DNA from 3 places in the Mycolicibacterium grossiae genome. Region 3 is predicted to be linked to each of the others. Evidence: predicted binding sites of a transcription regulator. Region 3 holds the regulator's gene; each other region holds the start of a gene.

Region 1 (7,069 bases), 1.7 Mb from region 3:
TCATCGTCTTCGCGATCATCCGCCTGCGCTCCGAACCGAAGGAGTACGGCCGGGATTCGCGGTTCTACGGCTCGCATACCGGCGGCGCCTGGCTGATCCTCTTCATGATCTTCAACGTCATCTGGACGTACGCCCTGTTCCGCGGTGCCGCGGTGGCCACCGAGAACCTGCCCTACGGCTGGGGCGCCTTCTTCTCGCACGGCATGGGCACGATCCTGTCGCCGCTCGGCGAGACGCCGAACATCATCATCGAGCGCGTCGCCCTGCTGCTGCACATCGGCGTCATGCTGGTGTTCCTGTTGATCGTGCTGCACTCCAAGCACCTGCACATCGGCCTCGCCCCGATCAACGTCACCTTCAAGCGGCTGCCCAACGCCCTGGGTCCGCTGCTGCCGATGGAGCACGACGGCAAGTACATCGACTTCGAGGATCCCGACGAGGACGCGGTGTTCGGCCGCGGCAAGATCGAGGACTTCACCTGGAAGGGCTACCTCGACTTCACGACGTGTACCGAGTGTGGCCGCTGCCAGTCGCAGTGCCCGGCGTGGAACACCGGAAAGCCGTTGTCGCCCAAGCTCGTCATCATGAACCTGCGCGACCACCTGTTCGCGAAGGCGCCGTACATCCTCGGCGACAAGGAGTCGCCGCTGGAGAACACGCCCGAGGGCGGTCTCGCCGAGAACCTCAAGGGCGAGAAGAAGCACGACGAGCACGCACACGATCACGTGCCCGAGTCCGGCTTCGAGCGCATCATGGGCTCCGGCCCGGAGCAGGCGACCCGTCCGCTGGTCGGCACCCTCGAGGAGGGTGGCGTCATCGACCCGGACGTCCTGTGGTCCTGCACCACCTGCGGCGCCTGCGTCGAGCAGTGCCCAGTCGACATCGAGCACATCGACCACATCGTCGACATGCGCCGCTACCAGGTGATGGTCGCCTCCGAGTTCCCCGCCGAGCTGAGCGGCCTGTTCAAGAACCTCGAGACCAAGGGCAACCCGTGGGGCGCCAGCGCGCGTGACCGCACCGCCTGGATCAACGAGGTCGACTTCGACGTGCCGGTGTACGGCGAGGACGTCGACTCGTTCGACGGCTTCGAGTACCTCTTCTACGTCGGCTGCGCCGGCGCCTTCGAGGACCGCGCCAAGAAGACCACGAAGGCGGTCGCCGAGCTGCTCGCCGCCGCGGACGTCAAGTTCCTGGTTCTCGGTTCGGCCGAGAGCTGCAACGGCGACTCCGCCCGCCGCTCCGGCAACGAGTTCCTGTTCCAGCAGCTCGCCGCGCAGAACAAGGAGACCATCGACGAGCTGTTCGAGGGCACCGAGACCATCGACCGCAAGATCGTCGTCACCTGCCCGCACTGCTTCAACACCATCGGCCGCGAGTACAAGCAGCTGGGCGCCAATTACACCGTGGTGCACCACACCCAGCTGCTGAACCGGCTGGTCCGCGACAAGAAGCTGGTCCCGGTGGCCTCGGTCAGCCAGGACGTGACCTACCACGATCCGTGCTACCTCGGCCGGCACAACAAGGAGTACTCCGCTCCGCGCGAGCTGATCGGTGCCTCCGGCGCGAAGTTGACCGAGATGCCCCGGCACGCCGACCGCGGCCTCTGCTGCGGCGCCGGCGGTGCGCGGATGTGGATGGAAGAGCACATCGGCAAGCGCGTCAACCACGAGCGCGTCGAAGAGGCGCTCAACACCGACGCCGAGAAGATCGCCACCGGCTGCCCGTTCTGCCGCGTGATGATGACCGACGGTGTCGGCGACCGCGCCGAGGCGATCGGCAAGCAGGAGGTCGAGGTCCTCGACGTCGCGCAGCTGCTGCTGGGGGCGTTGGACAAGGACGCGATCACGCTCCCCGAGAAGGGCGCTGCGGCCAAGTGGTCCGCCGAGCGCGCCGAGCAGCGTGCCGCCACGAAGACCGAAGAGGCACCGGCCGAGAAGACCGCTGCCGAGCTGCCCGACGAGCCCGCCGACGTGCCGACCGAGGAGGCCACTGCCGCCGCGGCTCCGGAAGCGGCGCCCGTCGCCCCCGCCAAGGGTGGCTTGGGCATGGCCGGCGGCGTCAAGAAGCCCGGCGCAAAGAAGGCTCCGTCGGCGTCGGCGTCCGCTCCTCCCACCGAGGAGGCGGCACCGGCCGGCGAGGCCCCGGCTGACGCGAAGCCCGCTGCCGCCAAGGGCGGACTGGGCATGGCCGGCGGCATCAAGAAGCCGGGCGCCAAGAAGGCCGCTCCGGCGGCCGCCTCGGCCGCACCCGCCGAGGCGGCACCGGCCGATACCGCGTCCGAGGCGCCGGCGAAGCCCGTCGCCAAGGGCGGGCTCGGCATGGCCGGCGGCATCAAGAAGCCCGGCGCCAAGAAGGCCGCTCCGGCGGCCGCCTCGGCCGCACCTGCGGACGCTGCGCCCGCCGAGTCCGAGGCCGTCGCCGACACCTCGCCGAAGCCCGCGACCGCCAAGGGCGGACTCGGGCTGGCCGGCGGCATCAAGAAGCCCGGCGCCAAGAAGGCCGCTCCTGCCGCCGCGACTCCCGCGGCACCGGCGGACGCCGAGACCAGCGCCGCTCCCGCGGAGGCCACGGCGTCGTCGGCCGAGGTGTCGGCCGAGCCCGAGGCGCCTGCTGCGCCGAAGCCGCCGACCGCCAAGGGTGGACTCGGACTGGCCGGCGGCATCAAGAAGCCGGGCCAGAAGAAGGCCGCGGCTCCGGCTGCTGCCGCGCCGGCCGCCACCCCGGAACCCGCCACCGAGCAGGCCGACGAGCCTGCGGAGCAGTCGTCGAACGGCGATGCGGCGACCAACGGCGATACCGCACCAGCGGCCGAATCGGCGGCGCCCTCGGTGCCGGTCAAGGGCCTGGGCATCGCGCCCGGTGCACGGCGTCCGGGGAAGCGCTAACGGCGACAGCCTAATTCGGTGGACGGCGATGGGACGATGAAGGACGTGAGCACCCAACACCTGCCGTGGCATGCGAGTCACACGCCGCGGCAGCGCACCTTCACCCAGTCGTCGAAGCTGCAGGACGTCCTGTACGAGATCCGCGGTCCGGTACACGACCACGCCGCCCGGCTGGAGGCCGAGGGACATCGGATCCTCAAGCTGAACATCGGCAATCCGGCGCCGTTCGGCTTCGAGGCGCCGGACGTGATCATGCGCGACATGATCCAGGCGTTGCCGCACGCGCAGGGCTACTCGGACTCGAAGGGCATCCAGGCCGCGCGCCGGGCGGTGTTCACGCGGTACGAGCTGGTCGACGGTTTTCCGAAGTTCGACGTCGACGACGTCTACCTCGGCAACGGTGTCTCCGAACTCATCACGATGACGCTGCAGGCACTGCTCGACAACGGTGACCAGGTGCTCATCCCGGCGCCCGACTACCCGCTGTGGACGGCGTCGACGTCGCTGGCCGGCGGTACGCCGGTGCACTACCTGTGCGACGAGACGCAGGGCTGGCAGCCCGACATCGCCGACCTGGAGTCGAAGATCACCGAACGCACGAAGGCGCTCGTCGTGATCAACCCGAACAACCCCACCGGGGCGGTGTATCAGCGCGAGATCCTGGAGCAGATGGTCGAACTCGCCCGCAAGCATCAGCTGTTGCTGCTCGCGGACGAGATCTACGACAAGATCCTCTACGACGACGCGACCCACATCAGCCTGGCCACGCTTGCGCCGGACCTGCTGACCCTCACGTTCAACGGTCTGTCCAAGGCCTATCGCGTCGCGGGTTACCGGTCGGGCTGGCTGGTGATCACCGGCCCGAAGGAACACGCGTCGAGCTTCCTCGAGGGCATCAGCCTGCTGGCGAACATGCGGCTGTGCCCGAACGTGCCCGCGCAGCACGCCATTCAGGTCGCGTTGGGCGGACATCAGAGCATCGAGGACCTGGTACTGCCCGGCGGCCGCCTCCTCGAGCAGCGCGACGTGGCGTGGAACAAGCTCAACGACATCCCCGGGGTGTCCTGCGTCAAGCCCGAGGGCGCGCTGTACGCGTTCCCCCGCCTCGATCCCGAGGTGCACGACATCCACGACGACGAGCAACTCGTTCTCGACCTCTTGCTGCAGGAGAAGATCCTCGTCACGCAGGGCACCGGCTTCAATTGGCCCGCCCCCGACCATCTTCGGATCGTGACCCTGCCGTGGGCACGCGACCTGGCCAACGCCATCGACCGACTCGGAAACTTCCTGGCGTCCTACCGTCAGTGATCACGGTAGGGCCACCGCAGCAGGCTCACCTGACACGTTCGTCATCCGTTGATTCCCGTCCGTCGTCGTGTTCATGAGGCGAAAGTAGGACCGGCGACCGACGGATCCATCCGCTGACGGCCACTCATCCACAGTCGCGACTTCATCCACAGGGCGGAACTTCGTCGCCGTCATCGAACGCACGTTCGATTACCGTCATGGCATGACCGCTGCTAGCCCCTTTCTCGTCGCCGATGCGGCGCGCGACCGCGTGCGGGCCGACCTCGACCTCGTCGATGCGACGCTGGTCCGCCTTCGCGGGACGTCGACGGACATGGTGGGCAACGCCTTTCGCGTCGAAGTCGCGGAGCGCCTCGAGCACCAGGAGCGCGTCGTCCGGGGCTTGTCCTACCGGATCTTCGGCGAGCTGGCCGATCCACCGGATGGCGACGACCGACTTCCCGGCGGTCCCGGCGTACGACTGCGTGACGTGCTGGCGCGCCGTTTGCGTATCGTGCCGAGCGAGGTCAGCCGGCGGTTCCGCATCGCCGCGCGGATCCGACCGGGACGCTCGCTGTCCGGTGCGCCGACGCCGCCCGAGTTGCCGACGCTCGCCGACGCGGTGGACGCCGGCGACGTCGGTGAGGACCACGTACGCGAGGTCTGCAAGGCACTCGACGGTCTCCCCGACGTGGCCGCCAATCACCGCGCCGACGTCGAGCGGGCACTCACGCACCATGCGCGCGAACAAGATTCCGCGTTCGTCGCCGTCGTCGGGAAGCGCATTGCCGACACCCTCAACCCCGACGGCGTCTTCGACGACCGCGACCGCGCACGGCGACGCGGCGTGACGCTCGGGAGGCAGGGCGCTGACGGCATGAGCCGCATCAGCGGCTGGCTGGATCCCGAGGCACGCTCCTACCTCGAGGCGGTGGGTGCCGCGGTGCGTCCGGGCCATCACGTGCCGGGCGCGGCGCAGGCCGTCGTCGACGCGGCCACCGATACGCGGACCGGTGCCCAGCGCCTGCACGACGCCCTCGCACTCGGGTTGCGCACCGGCATCCAGTCCGGATCGCTGGGCACCCATCGCGGCGTCGCGGTCACCGTGATCGCGACGGCCACCGTCGACGACTTGGAGCGAGCCGCACGGGCAATCGACGATCCCGCCCTCGCGATGCCGCGGCCCGCACGTACCGGAGGCGGCTCGGCGCTGCCGATGCGCGACCTGATCCGGATGGCCGCGCACTCGGTCCACTACCTGGCCGTGTTCGACGGGCATTCCGAGCGGCCGCTGTACCTGGGTCGCAGCAAGCGCATCGCGACTGCCGACCAGCGGATCGTCTGCCACGCTCGGGACCGGGGCTGCACGCGGCCGGGATGCACGGCGCCCGGGTACCTCTGCGAAGTACACCATGCCCCCGACTGGGAGGACGGCGGTCGCACCGACGCCGACGCCCTGTTCTTCGCCTGCGGCACCGACCATGCGTTGGCGACCCGGGGGCACGCCACGACCACGGTCACCGACGACGGCCTGCTGGCGTGGTCCGTCGGCGGCGCGCCACCGGCAGTCAACCCGCTGCACCGCGACGACGACCTCGTCGATTGGCCGCCGGATCCCGAGCCGCCACGATGACGCGCACGCTCCACGAGCCGACCCTGGAGACTGCACCTCTACCCTGGCCGGGTGGCGCACTCGCATTCGCACTCGCACTCGACGAGCGGCCCCGCTCCGCTCGGTCCGATCGCCGCGCGCGTCGTGGTCGGGCTGCTGATCGCCATCGGCGTCGCCACCCTCGCGGGCGCCGCCCTGCTGTGGCCGACGCAGCAGAAGGTCGACATCCCGCTGCCGTTCCAGAACGCCGCCGGTGGCGCGGTGACTACCGAGGCCGGCCAGGTCCTCTCGAGCGGTGTCGCGGCCTGCGGCAGCCCATCGGTGGGTGCGGTGCTCACGGCGGCCCCCACGCTGGCACCGGCCGGTGGTGGCGAGTGCATCCAGTCCCTCGTCCGCATCGGCTCCGGCCCCAACGACGGGGCGAACACGCTGCTCGAATTCAGTGGCGGGCCCGGGCAGCCGCAGCTGAACGTCGGCGACGACGTCCGGCTGAGTCGGCAGGTCGACCAGAACGGCTCGACGTCCTACGCCTTCTACGACTTCGAACGCAGCTGGGCCCTGGCCGGTCTTGCGTTGGCCTTCGCCGTGGTGGTGGTCGCGGTGGCCCGGTGGCGGGGACTGCGTGCGCTGGTCGGGATCGTCGTCGCGTTCGCCGTCCTGGTCGTGTTCCTCCTGCCCGCGCTGCGCGACGGTGCACCCGCGATCCCGGTGGCGCTGGTGGCGTCGTCGGTCATCCTCTACGCCGTCATCTATCTCGCCCACGGGGTCAGCCTGCGCACCAGCGCCGCGCTGCTCGGCACGCTGGCCTCCCTGCTGCTGGCGGCCCTGCTGAGTTGGGCGGCAATCGGTCTCGCGCACCTGACTGGACTGTCGGAGGACCAGAACAACGAGGTCGCCGCCTACCTGGGTGGAGTGTCGATCACCGGTCTGCTGCTGGCCGGGTTCATCATCGGCTCGCTCGGCGTGCTCAACGACGTCACGGTCACGCAGGCGTCCACGGCCTTCGAACTCGCCGAGACCGGGGCCGGCCGCGGTGCGATCTTCACCGGCGCGATGCGGGTGGGCCGCGACCACATCGCCAGCACGGTCTACACGCTGGTGCTGGCGTACGCCGGCAGCGCCCTGCCGCTACTGCTGTTGTTCAGCGTCGCCAACCGGTCTCTCGGGGACGTGCTCACCAGCGAGAGCGTCGCCATCGAGGTGGCCCGGTCCGCCGTGGGCGGTGTCGCGCTGGCCCTCAGCGTGCCGATGACGACGGCCATCGCCGCCGTGCTCGCGACCC
Region 2 (7,069 bases), 2.4 Mb from region 3:
CGCGCAGCGTGAAGGCGTTGCCCCAGGCGGCTACGTCGTCGGCGGTGTCGTCGGCGGTGTCGCCGTCGCCGTCGGCCAGGAGCCCGTACGGATCGGGCCGCGCGCGGTGCTCGTCCTCGAGCCTGACGCGCGCCAGGTCGATGATGTCCGCGTGGTCGCGCCACATCCGGCCCGGGCGGTGCACGGGTGTCAGCCGGGTCGCGGGTAGGCGGTCGGCGAGCCGGTCGAGCCGCACCACCGCCATGTGCGCCACCGCGAGCACGCGGCCACGGTCGTCGCGGTCGAGGGCGTCGAAGACGTGGAGCTGACGCGGGACGACACCGGTGACGCCGGCCTTGTCGCGCAGCGAGCGGGCGACGGCGTCGGCGAGCAGTTCGTCGATGTGCATGAAAGTGCCGGGCAGTGCCCACCCGGGCCCATCGGGTCGGCGTACCTGGAGCACCAGGATCTCGGCGCGAACCGGATCGTAGGTGAGCGCGGCCGTGTCGACGGCCACCGAGGGCTGCGGATACTCGTCGAGCATGGACGTGTCGGGCCCCTTCGCTATGGTGAACGTATAAACGCAGTATCGCGTAAATTGCGCGGGCGAGGGGGAACGGCATGGCATTGACCACGGTTCAGTTGGATCGGGCGGTCGGCGTCCTGGTGGCGACAGCGGCGGGGGACGCGCTCGGCGCGCCGTACGAGTTCGAGCCGCCGCGCGGCCCGGAGCAGGAGGTCGCGATGGTGGGCGGCGGCTCGTTCGGCTGGGCGCCCGGCGAGTGGACCGACGACACGTCGATGGCGCTTGCCATCGCCGAGGTGGCCGCGACCGGTGCGGATTTGCGCGACGAGGCCGCCCAGACGGCGATCGTCGAGCGCTGGTACGGCTGGTCGCGCACGGCGACCGACGTGGGCAATCAGACCCGTGCCGTGTTGGACGCCACCGGCCGCGCGGGCCTCTCGGCGGCGAACGCGCTGGCGGCGTCGCGCGCGCTGCACGAGCGCAGCGGACACACCGCGGGTAACGGGTCGCTCATGCGGACCGCGCCCGTCGCGCTGGCGTACCTGGACGACGAGGACGGGCTGGTCGAGGCGGCGCGCAGCATCAGCTCGCTGACCCATTACGACCCGGACGCCGGGGACGCGTGCGTGCTGTGGTGTCTCGCGATGCGCCATGCCGTGCTGACCGGCGAACTGGACGTGCGAGTCGGGCTGCGCCGCCTGCCCACCGGCCGGCAGGCGCTGTGGGCCGAGCGCCTGGACGTCGCGGAGCATTCGGTGCCGGCCGACTTCTCCCGCAATGGCTGGGTCGTGGAGGCGCTGCAGGCCGCGTGGTCGGCGATCGCCACTACGCCGGTGCCGGCCGCGGATCCGGCGGCCCGGACGTTCCCGGCCGACCACCTGCGGCGCGCACTCGACGCTGCGGTGCGCTCGGGCAACGACACCGACACCGTGGCCGCGATCGCGGGCGGCATGCTGGGCGCCCGGTGGGGCGCGTCGGCAGTGCCCGCCTCCTGGCGCCGGCTGCTGCACGGCTGGCCGGGCATCACCTGCCGGGACCTAGTCGCGCTTGCGACGCGGATCGTGGGTGCTGATGCGCCGTGGGGCAATCGCGTCATTCCCATGGCACCGTCGCAGCACCCACGCGACGCCGGAGTGTGGCTGGGCGACCTCGCGACGCTCGGTGCGCTGCCGGACGGGGTGGACGCCGTGGTGTCGTTGTGCCGGGTGAAGGACGAGGACCTACCGCGCGGTGTCGAGCAGGTGGACGTTCGGCTGATCGACATCGTCGGCGCCAACGCGCATCTCGACTTCGTCCTGACCGACACGGTTCGTCTGCTGCAGCAGTTGCGCGCAGAGGGACGCACGGTATTGCTGCACTGCGTGGCGGCGCAGAGCCGCACGCCCACGGTGGCGGCGCTGTACGGCGCCTGGACCGCCGGCATCGACGGCAGACAAGCGCTGGCCGAGGTGAGCGCGTTGCTCCCCGACGCGTACCCCAATCCGGAGTTCCGCGAAGCCCTGGACCGCCTCGCGCCGTGACATCCTCGATGGCGTGGACGCGCTGCTGCACTTCGCCGGGAACTACTGGTGGTTGATCTTCCCGCTGAGCGGTGTCATCGGCGGCGGCGTGCGGGCGGTCTCCGCGGCGAATGAGCGGCGTGCCGAGCGTCGCCTCGAGCGCTATCGCATCAAGCAGCAGACGAAGGTCGCCATGGCGGAGGCCTCGGGACGGGGCCGGACGGACGAGGAGTCGGCGCGGCGTGAGGTGTCCCGGGTCGTGGCGCGGCACGACGAGACCGACGCCCGCTGGCTGGAGTACGAACTCGACGTCGCGAAGCTGCTCGACTTCCCCGTCATGACCGACATGCGCGAGCCGTTGACCGCCGCCTTCCACCGGGCGCGCAGCCGGGCCGACCTGCTGCGGCCGGCCCGTACCGACGACCTCGTCGCCGATCGTGACGCGCTGGCCGAGTACCGCGATGCCGTGCACGACTACGCCGCCGCCTTCGACGTCGCCGAGGCCGAGGCGCGACGGCGCCGACGCAGCGACTTCTCCAGCGACGACCGCGAGCGCCTCGAGCGCGCCCAGCACCTGTTGGGCATCGCGTCCGACGATGCGGCCACCGTCGCCGAACGACGGAGCGCGTATGCGCGGGCGCAGCGCGAACTCGACGGCCTGCTCGTGCTGCCCGCCGCGACGCAGGCAGCCTTGGAGCGTCGTGTCGCCGGGGAGTTGGAGGCGTAGGGCGCTCGGCGTCCGCGCCGGGCGTCGCGCCGGGGGGCCTGCGTCGCGCCGGGCGCGGCGGCGCCGGGAAGTGATTCTCATTGCCCACCTCTGAGCGACAATTCGCGACAACGCTGGGCCCGGAGGCCTACCACGAGGCGCCGACGAAAGTCGGCCCCGCACAACACTTGTCCACAGACGCGCCTTCGTGCACAGGCTGAAGATCATCGCTTCGATCCGTCGGCACTCGCACGTATGTTCGAAGCATGTTCGACGACTTGGTCACCGCGACAGCCCACGCGACGGGCAGCACGGCGGTCGGCACGTGGGCACGGGTCGAGAACGCCGCCTGCGCGCGCCGACTCTCCGCGATGGCGGACATGCTCGCCGAACGGTATGCCGCCGACGGGTCCGCCGAACGGGAGCAGTGGTATCTCGACAACTGGGCCGCGGTGTCCGCCCACATCGGCGCGGCCATGCACGTCACGGCGGGTACGGCGTCGCATCAACTGATCGTGGCCAGCGCGCTACGCGACCGCCTGCCGCTCGTCGGCGAGGCGTTCGCCGAGGGACTGCTCACCTATCAGGTGGTCAGGTTGATCGTCACCCGTGCCGGGTTGGTGTCCGATCGCGACGCGCAGCGCGCCGTCGACACCGAGATCGCCGAAGCGCTGCGGCACTGGGAACCCATGCCGGTCGCGAAGGCCGAGGCCGCTGTCGACGACATCATCGCTCGGCATGACCCGCTCGCGGTCCGACGTACGCAGGCCCGCGCGAAGGGCCGTCGCGTCGAGGTCTTCATCGACGACGGCGACGGCATGTCGACGGTGTGGGCCACGCTGTTCGCGCCGGACGCCAAGGCGATGGACTCTCGGCTGGACACGTTGGCGCACAGCGTCTGTGAGAACGACCCGCGCACCCGTGACCAACGCCGAGCGGACGCCTTCGGGGCGGTCGCGCGCGGCGAGGATCGGCTGCACTGCGGGTGCGGCCGCGACGACTGCACCGCCGCGGCGGGCCCCGCGCCGGCCGGCAGCAGCGTCGTCTACGTGATCGTGAACGATGACACCCTCGCCGACACTGGTGCGGCGGCAGCGGCTCAGGACGCCGAACTGGACGGCGTCACGCGACGTCACTCGACCAAGCCGCTCTTCCAGATGACGCTCGTCGAAGCCCTGACGCCGCCGCCCGGCGAGTCGGCCGCAACGCGACCCGGCGCCGTGATGGGCGGGCACTTCCTGCCGGGTGCGGTCGCGCGGCGAATGGCACGCTCGGCGACGCAGCGCCGGGTCGTCCACCCGAGGGACAGGCCGCCCGAGCCGCGCTACACCCCATCGCGTGCGTTGGCCGACTTCGTGCGGTGCCGCGACATGACATGCCGCTTCCCCGGGTGTGCGGTCCCGGCGAGCGCGTGCGACATCGACCACACGATTCCGCACCCGTCGGGGCCGACGTGCGCCTCGAACCTGAAGGCACTGTGCCGTCGACACCACCTGCTCAAGACGTTTTGGAGCGGTACGCCGGGCTGGCGCGAGCAGCAAGGTCCCGACGGCACGGTCGACTGGACCGCCCCCGACGGCGCGACGTACCGGACGGCGCCCGGCAGCCGGGTGCTCTTCCCGAGCCTGTCCGTACCCACGGCGCCGGTGACCACGAGCGGCGACGTTCCGGCCAGCGCGGCCGCCGGCCTGACGATGCCGCGGCGGGCACGGACGCGGCGCGAGGAGCGCGCGCGACGCGTCGAGGACGAGCGCCTCGCGAATGCGCCATGGGTGGCATGGGAGGTGGCCCGATCGGTACCGACGTTCTAGACCGCACCGACCGCGTAGCGCTGCAGCGTGGGCCCGAGCCACGCGATCAGTTCGTCACGGCTAAACCCGGCGACGGGTGGCAGCCGCAGGACGAACCGGCAGAGGGCCATGCCGAGGACCTGGGTGGCGATCAGACCGGCCCGGCGCGGGGCCTCATCGGGGACGAACTTCGCGATGGCCGGCAGCAGCTGGCCGGCGAAGATGTCGGTCATGCGTTGCGCCGCGTCACCGTTCGTCGTGGCCGAGCGGAGCAGCACGACGAGCGCCTCGTCACCCTCCCACCGCTCGAGGAAGTGCGTGACCAGGACCTCGCCGAGGCGTTCCGGGGCGACGTCGGAGAGATCCGGGAAACGCAGGTCGAACTCGGCGGCGGCCGCGAAGAGCTGGTCCTTGCTGCCGAAGTAGCGCATCACCATCGAGGGGTCGATGCCCGCGTCGGCGGCGATGGCACGGATGGTCGCACCCTCGTAGCCCGACTCCGCGAAGCGCTCGCGCGCGGCAGCGAGGATCACCGCCCTTGTCCGGTCGCCCTTCGTGCCCACGCCGCCAATCTATGCCAACAGATGTTGACTTTTCTGACGGACGGGCACAAGCTGCAGAAGTCAACGCGTGTTGGCAATTTTGAGGAGGCACCATGTACGACACCGATGTCCTGGTCGTCGGGGCCGGTCCGACCGGCCTCGCGCTCACCGCCGCCCTGTCGTCTGCGGGCGTCGGGGTGACGCTCGTCGACGCACAGGCCGAAGGGGCGAACACGTCGCGCGCCGCCGGCATCAACGCCCGCACACTCGAGGTGCTCAACGACCTCGACGTCACGCGTCGCCTACGGAAGGAGGGCATCGAGGCGCCACGGTTCAGCGTCCGCGACGGCGAACGCGTACTGGTGTCGATCGACTTCAGCACGCTCGACACGGACTATCCGTTCACGCTGCTGGTACCGCAGTACGTCACCGAGCGGGTCCTGCTGGCGCGGGTCCGGGAACTCGGCGGCGACGTCATCCGCCCGCAGCGGCTCGAACGGCTGCGACAGGACACCGACAGCGTCACCGCGACCTTCGCCGACGGTCGCGTGCTGCGGGCCCGCTACGCCGTCGGGGCCGATGGCATGCACAGCACCGTCCGCCAGGAGGCGGGCATCGGCTTCGGGGGCGGCTCGTATGCGCAGTCCTTCGTCCTCGCCGACGCCCGCCTCGACGGCGATGTCCCGAGTGACGAGGTGCGGTTGTTCTGGGCGGCACAGGGCCTGACCGTCCTCGCGCCGCTACCCGACGGCACCGTCCGCATCGTCGCGCCGGTGACCGACGCCCCCGAGCAGCCGGCGGCGCCGTTCCTGCAGCAGCTGCTCGACTCCCGTGGGCCCGGCGGCATCGCCGTCACCGACGTCGCGTGGGGCTCGCGGTTCCGCATCCACCACCGCGTCGCCGCCAGTTACCGCGCCGGCCGCATCCTGCTCGCGGGCGACGCCGCCCACGTGCACAGCCCGGCGGGCGGCCAGGGCATGAACCTCGGCGTGCAGGACGCCCTCGCACTCGCCGATGCACTGACCGAGGCGCTGACCGGCGCCGAGGCGGCCCTCGACGGCTACGCGCGCGCCCGGCGACCGATCGCCCAGCAGGTGATCGCGCTGACCGACCGCTTGACCCGGCTGGCGACCGCGCCGCGCGCGTTGCGGCCGGTACGCAACCTGGCCATCGGCGCGGCAGGCCACAGCCCGGCGTTCCGTCGCGGCCTCGCCATGCGCCTGTCGGGGCTCGTCTACCGTTGAGCACCCCGGCTGGCAAGCTGTCGGCATGCAGACGCTCGAAGCCGATTACCTGGTCGTCGGCGCCGGCGCCATGGGCATGGCGTTCGTCGACACGCTGATCACCGAGACCGACGCGACGGTCGTCCTGGTCGACCGCAACGACGCCCCCGGCGGCCACTGGCTCAGCGCCTACCCCTACGTGCGTCTCCACCAACCGTCGGCCTACTACGGCGTGAACTCCCGCCGGCTGGGCACCGACTCCATCGACGCGAGCGGGTGGAACCAGGGCTTCTTCGAGCTGGCCCCGGGCAGCGAGGTGGTCTCCTACTACGACACCGTCATGCGCCAGCACCTGCTGCCCAGCGGACGGCTGTCCTACTTCCCGATGAGCGACTACCGCGGCGACGGCACCTTCGTCACCCTCGGCGGCGAGCAGTACCGCGTGGAACCGCGCCGGCGCACCGTCGACGCCACCTATCTCAGCGTCGTCGTCCCGTCGATGCGGCCACCGGCGTACGACGTCGCCGAGGGCGTCACGTGCATCCCGCCCAACGGGATCGCCCGCCAGCCCGCGTACGACCAGTACGTCATCGTCGGCGCCGGCAAGACGTCGATGGACACCTGCTCGTGGCTGCTGCGCCACGGCATCGCGCCGGAGAAGATCACCTGGATCAAGCCGCGGGAGTCCTGGGTGCTCGACCGCGCCGCCGTCCAGCCCGGGCCGGAGTTCGCCCGCCGGGTCATGGCCGACTTCTCCGCCCAGTCGCGCGCCATCAAGAAGGCCACCTCGGTCGACGACCTCTA
Region 3 (7,069 bases):
GCGCCGCAGGCGACCCAGGGCGACGACCCGCAGGCGGCCGCGGACGGCCGACCGTGGTACCGCCAGTGGTGGTGGCTGCTGGTGATCGTGCCGGTGGTGCTGCTCGTCGCGGCGGTGGGGGCCGCCGTGGTGCTGCACCGGCGCCGCGCGGACGACCGCCCGCCGCTCGACCGGTTCGACGACTACGACGACTACGACGACGACCAGGACTTCGAGTCCGGACCGGTGCCGGCCGCCGAGTCCCCGGCCGGGACCGACCAGCCACCGTTCGTGCCGTTGAGCGCATGGGCCATGCCCGGTGAGGGCTCCGACGGCCCGGCCGGCGTACCCGCAGCCGGGCCGGCGCCGGCGCCGGGTGCTTCCGCGGTACCGGACATCGGTCCCGAGGCGAACCTCGACGAGGACCAGGACGCGATCGACACCGCACCGACGCGGGTGGTCTCCGAGGACGCCATACCCGGGAACGAGGTGTCCGGAGATGCGGCGTCCCCCGGCGAAGGGTCCGATCGCGGGCCGGCCGATCGCGGGGCGGCCGACGAGCCGGCGACCGCGGCGTTCGACGAGCTGTTCGGCGGCCGTTCGGAGACCGGTCGGCACGCGGGTAGCGACCCGACCGACGGACCCCTGACGCCCGCCGTAGACCGCGAGGACGAGGCTGCCGACGCGTACGGCCTCGGCGATGACTTCGACGATGGCTTCGGTGACGACGTCCATGACGGCGATCCCGCGCGCGACGAGTTCGACGACCCGGTGTTCGAGGACGCGTTCGCCGCGCCGGTGGCAGGAGCGGCGGCCTCGGCAGCGGCCGATCCGGAGCCGTCGAGCGGCCCGCCCAGCGGTCGGCATGCGGCCATCCAGCTCGACGACACCGCACCGAGTCAGACGTCGCTGCGCCTGGCGCAGGGGGACCCGTACACCGCACCGGCGGGCTACCCGATCAAGGCCGACACCAAGACGGGGCTCTACTGGCTGCCCACCAGCGTGCAGTACGACCGCGTGCGTGCCGAGATCTGGTTCGCCAGTGAGGAGTTCGCGCTGACGAACGGCTTCGTCAGGGGCTAGCGCCGTCAGACCTTGCGGATGACGGTGACGACCTTGCCGAGGATCGCGGCGTCGTTGCCCGGGATCGGATCGAACGCCGGGTTGTGCGGCATCAGCCACACCTGGCCGCGCGTGCGCTTGAACGTCTTGACCGTGGCCTCGCCGTCGATCATGGCGGCCACGATGTCGCCGTTGTCCGCGACGTTCTGCTGCCGGACGACCACCCAGTCGCCGTCGCAGATCGCCGCGTCCACCATCGATTCGCCGACGACCTTGAGCAGGAATAGCGAGCCCTCGCCGACCAGTTCGCGGGGCAGCGGAAAGACGTCCTCGACGGCCTCCTCGGCCAGGATGGGACCACCCGCGGCGATTCGACCCAGCACGGGGACGAAGGTGGGCTCGGGAAGGGCGTCGGAGCCGGCGACGTCGGTCGCGACGATCGGCGTGACGGCATCGTCGGCGCCGCGGACGTCCACGGCGCGTGGGCGGTTGGGGTCGCGCCGCAGATAGCCCTTGCGTTCGAGGGTGCGCAGCTGATGGGCCACCGAGGACGTGGACGTGAGTCCCACGGCGTCGCCGATCTCGCGGATGCTCGGCGGATAGCCGCGGGTGGTCACCGAGGTGCGGATGACCTCGAGGATGGTGCGCTGTCGTTCGGTCAGTCCGGCGTCGTTGCCGGCGGGACGACGTGCGTCCGCGCCGTTCGGCGTGTCGCTGCTGTCACTCATGGCGCCGAATGTAGTCCGAGACCGTTCGAGAATCAAACATGTGTTCGACGCGTGTCGCGGTCGCCGGGGCGTGTCGGTGGCCCCGGATATCGTCGGCAACGATTCGATCACGTGTTCTATTCATCGAACACGTGATCGAGTACATTTCGAACACACAGGCGAACGACCGTTTCCGGAAAGACCGGAAACGCCCGAACCGAAAGGCCTCGCGATGACGATCATCACCCGGGACTACCCCACCGAACTGGTCGCCCGTCCGGTGCGTCCGCGTCCCGCGGCCCGCCGGTCGCCGCAGCGCCGTCGGCCGGCCGCCGCACCGCTGCGCTACTCCGGCACCGGTGTCCTGATGTCGCGGGCTTCGCACCGGCGCAAGCCGATCACGCCGGTCACCACGGTGCTGCTGGCGTTGGTCGCGGCGGGAATCACGGTGTGGCTCGGCCTGGTCGCGCAGTTCGGCGCCGCACCGGAGACGCCGGCGCCGGTGCCCGGGGAGCTGGCCGTGGTCCAGGTCCAGACGGGGGAGTCGCTGCAGCAGCTCGCCGCTCGCATCGCGCCCGACGCCCCGGTCGGCCCGACGGTCGAGCGGATCCGCGAACTGAACGAGCTGGACACCGCGGGTGTCGCGGCCGGGCAGACGCTCATCGCCCCGGTCGGCTGACCCGCCGCCATGCGCCGTGAGACACCCTGCCGTCCCTCGGTACGCTCGTATGGGGCCGGAACATTCCGGTCTCATCCCAGCGGCGGCGAAGGAGCGGTGGTGCACTGTCCGTTCTGTCGTCATCCCGATAGCCGGGTCGTCGACTCCCGCGAGGCCGACGAGGGCCAGGCGATCCGCCGGCGTCGGTCGTGCCCGGAATGCGGCAAGCGGTTCACCACGGTGGAGACCGCCGTGCTCGCCGTCGTGAAGCGCAGCGGGGTCACCGAGCCCTTCAGCCGCGAGAAGGTCGTCAAGGGCGTCCGGCGTGCCTGCCAGGGCCGCGACGTCGCCGACGACGCGCTGCACTTGCTGGCGCAGCAGGTGGAGGACGCCGTGCGCGGGCTCGGTTCGCCCGAGGTACCCAGCAACGAAGTCGGTCTGGCGATCCTGGGTCCGCTGCGCGACCTGGACGAGGTCGCCTACCTGCGGTTCGCGTCGGTGTATCGGTCGTTCTCCTCGGCCGAGGACTTCGAGCGCGAGATCGAGGCGCTGCGCACCCACCGCACCACCAAGGCGGCGCCCGCGCGCTGAGGCGCGCGTCAGCCGACCCGCCGGATGCCGTCGTCGACGACGCGTCCGGCGACGCGAACCCAGCCCTGCGGATCCCACCACGTGCGGATCTGAGATCCCCGCCCCTGCGTGATCACCAGATCGCAGGAGAGATGGTCGGTGATCCGCACCGCCGCCGCGCCGGTGGCCTCGTCCTCGACGATGCCGAGGCCGGGGGCGAACATCCGCGACCGTATGGCACCTGCGGCGCGGTCGGTCCACGCCCACACGTAGTGCTCGACGTCGTCGTCGGTGTAGTCGTCGGGGTCGGCTGCCAGCACCGCCTCGGCCGTGCCGAGGTCGTAGAGCGACATCTCGGGCGCCCAGTCCGCACGCGCCCGGATCACCGTGACGTCCCCGTCGGGCAGCTGTTCGCGATCCACGGCGACGACGCCCGCCGGCACCCGGAGCGTCTTGACCGGCGTCCCGCGTCGCGCGAGCCACCAGCCTGCGCCCACGGTGGGGTGTCCGGCGAACGGCAGTTCCGCGGCGGGAGTGAAGATGTGCGCCGTCGCGCTCGAGGCGCCGGGCGCCGGCAGGTCGACGTAGATCGTCTCGCTGTAGCCCAGTTCGGTGGCCAACGTCTGCCGCTCGCGCGGCGCGACGGCGGCCGCATCGACGACGCCGAGGGGATTGCCGTACCGACCCTCGGCGTCGGTGAAGACCCGCAGCACGCTCACGTCGATCGCCATGACGGCATGCTAGTTCGCCGGCGCCGGTGCGGAGGCCGGCTCCGCCCTAGGTGGCGCTGCGTTCGTCGGCGCCCATCGCGTCGAGCACCGCCACCCGGGTGTCGTGCGGCCCGGTGAGGGTCTGTTCGCTCGCTCCGGTGCGCAGCAGTGTCCGCAGCAGCTCCTGGTCGTACACCGCCGGAGTGGTGCCGTCGATGAACTTCTCGACGATCTCGACGAAGCGGTCGGGATCGTCGTGGAACGGGAAGTGCCCGGAACCGTCGAACACGTCGAGTCGCGACCCCGGCATCGCGGCATGCGCCATGCGGGCGTGGCTGACCGGGATGACCGAGTCGTGCGACCCCCAGATCAGCTGCACGGGAACGGATTCGGTGAGGTAGCAGCGGTCGAGCATCGTCACCACCTGACCGCGCCAGTCGACGACTGCGCGCAGCGTTCGGGCGAAGGCCGACGACGCGGTGGGTTCGGGCAGGTCGGCCAGGATGCGCAACATGTTCTCGACGTCACGTCCCGCGCGGGTCCGGCCGAGCAGCGGTCCGCCGACCCGGCCCAGGAGCTGCAGCGCGGGCAGCATCAGCGGCAGGCGGAGCAGCGCGAGTGCCTCGGTGCCCATCGGCAGCGAGGCGACGCGCAGGGCCACGTTGACGTCCTTGGTGACGCCGCCGGCGCCCACCAGGATCAGCCGGTCCACCAGTTGCGGGAACTGGTAGGCGAACTGCATGGCCACGCCGCCGCCGAGTGAGTGGCCCACGACGGTGACGCGTTCGACGTCCAGCACGCTGAGCAGGTCCCGCATGCCGTTGGCGTACGCGGCGACGGAGTAGTCGGCGCGGGGCTTGTCGGACTTGCCGTGCCCCAACAGGTCGGGCGCGATGACCGTGAAGCGTTGGGCGAGCATCGTCTGCACGGTGCTCCACGTCGTGGAGTTGTCCCCGATGCCGTGGATCAGCAGGATCGCCGGACCGGAGCCCGCGATGCGATAGGCCCGGCGGTAGCCGTGGATGGTGCGGTAGTGCAGCGACGGCGAGACGTCGCGGACGGTGCGGAGGTTCGGCGTGCGGTCCGTCATGGCCAACTCCTCACCGGCCGGGTTCCGGCCGGTCCTCGGCCCGTCAGGGCGCTGTGGTGCCGTCGTCCCCCTCGTCGGGGTCGTCGCCGGCCTGCTGGGCGAGGAATCGCTCGAACTCCGCGCCCAGTTCTTCGCCGCTGGGCAGGTCCTCGTCCCGTGCCAGCAAAGACCGGTTCTCCTGAGCGGCGACGAACGCATCGTACTGTCGCTCCAACGCCGTCACCACTTGAGCGACCTCGGCGCTCGTCTCCACCTGCTCGTCGATCTTCTGATGCACCTCGGCCGCGGCCTCGCCGAGTGCCGCCAGCGGCAGCTGCAGCGACGCCGATCGCGCGACCTCGGCGAGCAACGCCTCTGCAGCCGGCGGGTAATCGGTCTGGGCCAGATAGTGCGGCACGTGCACGGTGAAGCCCATGGCCTCGTGGCCGTGCTGGGCCATCCGGTACTCCAGCAGGTTGGACACGCTCGCCGGCACCTGCACCTCGCCGACCCACGGCGTGTGGCCGGCGATCAGCTCCTTGTCGTTGGCGTGGGCGGTCATCGACACCGGGCGGGTGTGCGGCACGGCCATCGGGATCGTACCCAGCCCGATCACCCGGCGCACGCCGAGGCGTTCGGCGAGCAGCCGCACCGCGGTGATGAACCGCTCCCACTGCAGGTCCGGTTCCAGGCCCGCCAGCAGCAGGAACGGCGTGCCGACGCTGTCGTGCAGCGCGTAGAGGTTGAGTTCCGGGTCGTCGTAGCCGGTGAAGTGATCGGTGTGAAAGGTCATGAGCGGTCTGCGGGACCGGTAGTCGAGCAGGTCGTCGATGGCGAACGACGCGACCAGTTCGGTGTCGAGGGTGTTCTTCAGGTGCGTCGCGGCGAGCTTGATCGCGTGTCCGGCGTCGGAGAAGCCTTCGAGCGCATGGACGAGGACCGGCCCGCGGCCGTCGTCGCTCGACAGCTGGGGCGCGGGGAACTCGAGTTCGTACATCCCGTCGCGATCGGGTTGGTACTGCTGTTCGGGGTTGTTCACGTTCTCCGTCATCCGCTCCGCCTCGTCTGCACGGTCCTAGCCGGCGCGGCCGACCATGATCAGTCTCGCGTACCGCGCCGTCGGTGACGCCGCAGCCCCACCTCGATGATGCGAACGCGAGTACCCGGTCCGCGCATTCCGACGCCTCCGGCGACCTTCGGGCACTATCGGTGGGATGCGGATCCGGCTGGTCGTCCTCGCGCTGACGGCGCTGGCGGCGTCGTGCGCCCATCCGGTGGCCGCGCCGCTCGTCGAGGGTGCGGCGGCCGTGGCCAGCGCAGAGCCCGTGTCGCCCGATTCGCGCGTCGGCGCGGTCTTCCTCGGCGGTCAAACGGTGCACACGTGCTCGGGCGCGGTGCTCGACTCCCCGGCGGGCGATCTGGTGATCACGGCCGCGCACTGCGTCGCCGGCGGCCTCGACGCGTACTTCGTCCCGGGTTACGACCAGGAGGACGACGACCAGGGCTTCTGGCACGTCGACGCGGTCTACCTGGACCCGCGCTGGTTGAAGGACCAGGACCAGCAGGCGGACGTCGTGGTCGCCCGCGTCAGCCGCGAGGGCGGCCCGACCGTCGAGGCCGCGTCCGGTGGCGGGTTCACCCCGGGGCCGGCGCCCGGTGCGGGTACCGCGGTGACGATCACCGGCTACGAACTGGGCTTCGGGGGCGGACCGGTCGGCTGTCAGGCGACGACGACCACGCCCGAACGGGGTTTCCCGGCGCTGCCGTGTGCGGGGATGTCCGACGGCACCAGCGGCAGCCCCTGGGTCGTGGGGTCGACGCTGGTCGGGCTCACCGGCGGCCTCGACGGCGGCGGATGCGAGGACAGCGTGTCCTACTCACCGCCGTTCGACGGGGCACTCGACGCACTGGTGCGCCGCGCCGAGCAAGGCGGACCCGGCGACGATGCGCCGACGTCGCTGTTCGACGACGGCTGCTGACGCCTCAGCTGCGGAACTGGCTGAGCGCGCGCAGCTTGTTCATCACGTCCAGCGCGGCCACCTTGTACGCCTCGGAGAACGTCGGGTAGTTGAACACCGCGTCGACCAGGTACTCGACCGTGCCGCCGCAGCCCATCACGGCCTGGCCGATGTGCACCATCTCGGTGGCGTTGGAGCCGAAGATGTGCACGCCGAGCAACCGCAGGTCCTCGGTGGACACCAGCAGCTTCAGCATGCCGTAGGAGTCGCCGGCGATCTGGCCGCGCGCCAACTCGCGGTACCGCGACACGCCGACCTCGTAGGGGATGGCGTCCTTGGTCAGCTCCACCTCGGTG

Evidence for each region. Region 3 encodes LexA, which represses DNA repair genes until DNA is damaged. Its sites were predicted from a motif close to CGAACANNTGTTCG; they were not measured.
Region 1: the regulator LexA is predicted to act here: its motif matches at 4,371-4,384, upstream of FZ046_RS08740 (HNH endonuclease signature motif containing protein).
Region 2: the regulator LexA is predicted to act here: its motif matches at 2,959-2,972, upstream of FZ046_RS01380 (HNH endonuclease signature motif containing protein).

Annotation. Positions count from the first base shown of each region.
Region 1 covers NZ_CP043474.1:1,821,971-1,829,039, reverse strand. The annotation lists gene FZ046_RS08750 (heterodisulfide reductase-related iron-sulfur binding cluster) at 1-2,888, shown strand, start outside; gene FZ046_RS08745 (pyridoxal phosphate-dependent aminotransferase) at 2,907-4,196, shown strand; gene FZ046_RS08740 (HNH endonuclease signature motif containing protein) at 4,399-5,808, shown strand; gene FZ046_RS08735 (YibE/F family protein) at 5,860-7,069, shown strand, end outside.
Region 2 covers NZ_CP043474.1:265,854-272,922, forward strand. The annotation lists gene FZ046_RS01365 (NUDIX hydrolase) at 1-523, opposite strand, end outside; gene FZ046_RS01370 (ADP-ribosylglycohydrolase family protein) at 601-2,025, shown strand; gene FZ046_RS01375 (hypothetical protein) at 2,039-2,731, shown strand; gene FZ046_RS01380 (HNH endonuclease signature motif containing protein) at 2,977-4,521, shown strand; gene FZ046_RS01385 (TetR/AcrR family transcriptional regulator) at 4,518-5,063, opposite strand; gene FZ046_RS01390 (FAD-dependent oxidoreductase) at 5,156-6,286, shown strand; gene FZ046_RS01395 (NAD(P)-binding protein) at 6,312-7,069, shown strand, end outside.
Region 3 covers NZ_CP043474.1:3,538,491-3,545,559, forward strand. The annotation lists gene FZ046_RS17040 (LGFP repeat-containing protein) at 1-1,062, shown strand, start outside; gene lexA (transcriptional repressor LexA) at 1,068-1,769, opposite strand; gene FZ046_RS17050 (LysM peptidoglycan-binding domain-containing protein) at 1,981-2,427, shown strand; gene nrdR (transcriptional regulator NrdR) at 2,527-2,997, shown strand; gene FZ046_RS17060 (PhzF family protein) at 3,006-3,707, opposite strand; gene FZ046_RS17065 (alpha/beta fold hydrolase) at 3,754-4,776, opposite strand; gene FZ046_RS17070 (proteasome assembly chaperone family protein) at 4,820-5,806, opposite strand; gene FZ046_RS17075 (trypsin-like serine peptidase) at 5,970-6,734, shown strand; gene sthA (Si-specific NAD(P)(+) transhydrogenase) at 6,739-7,069, opposite strand, start outside.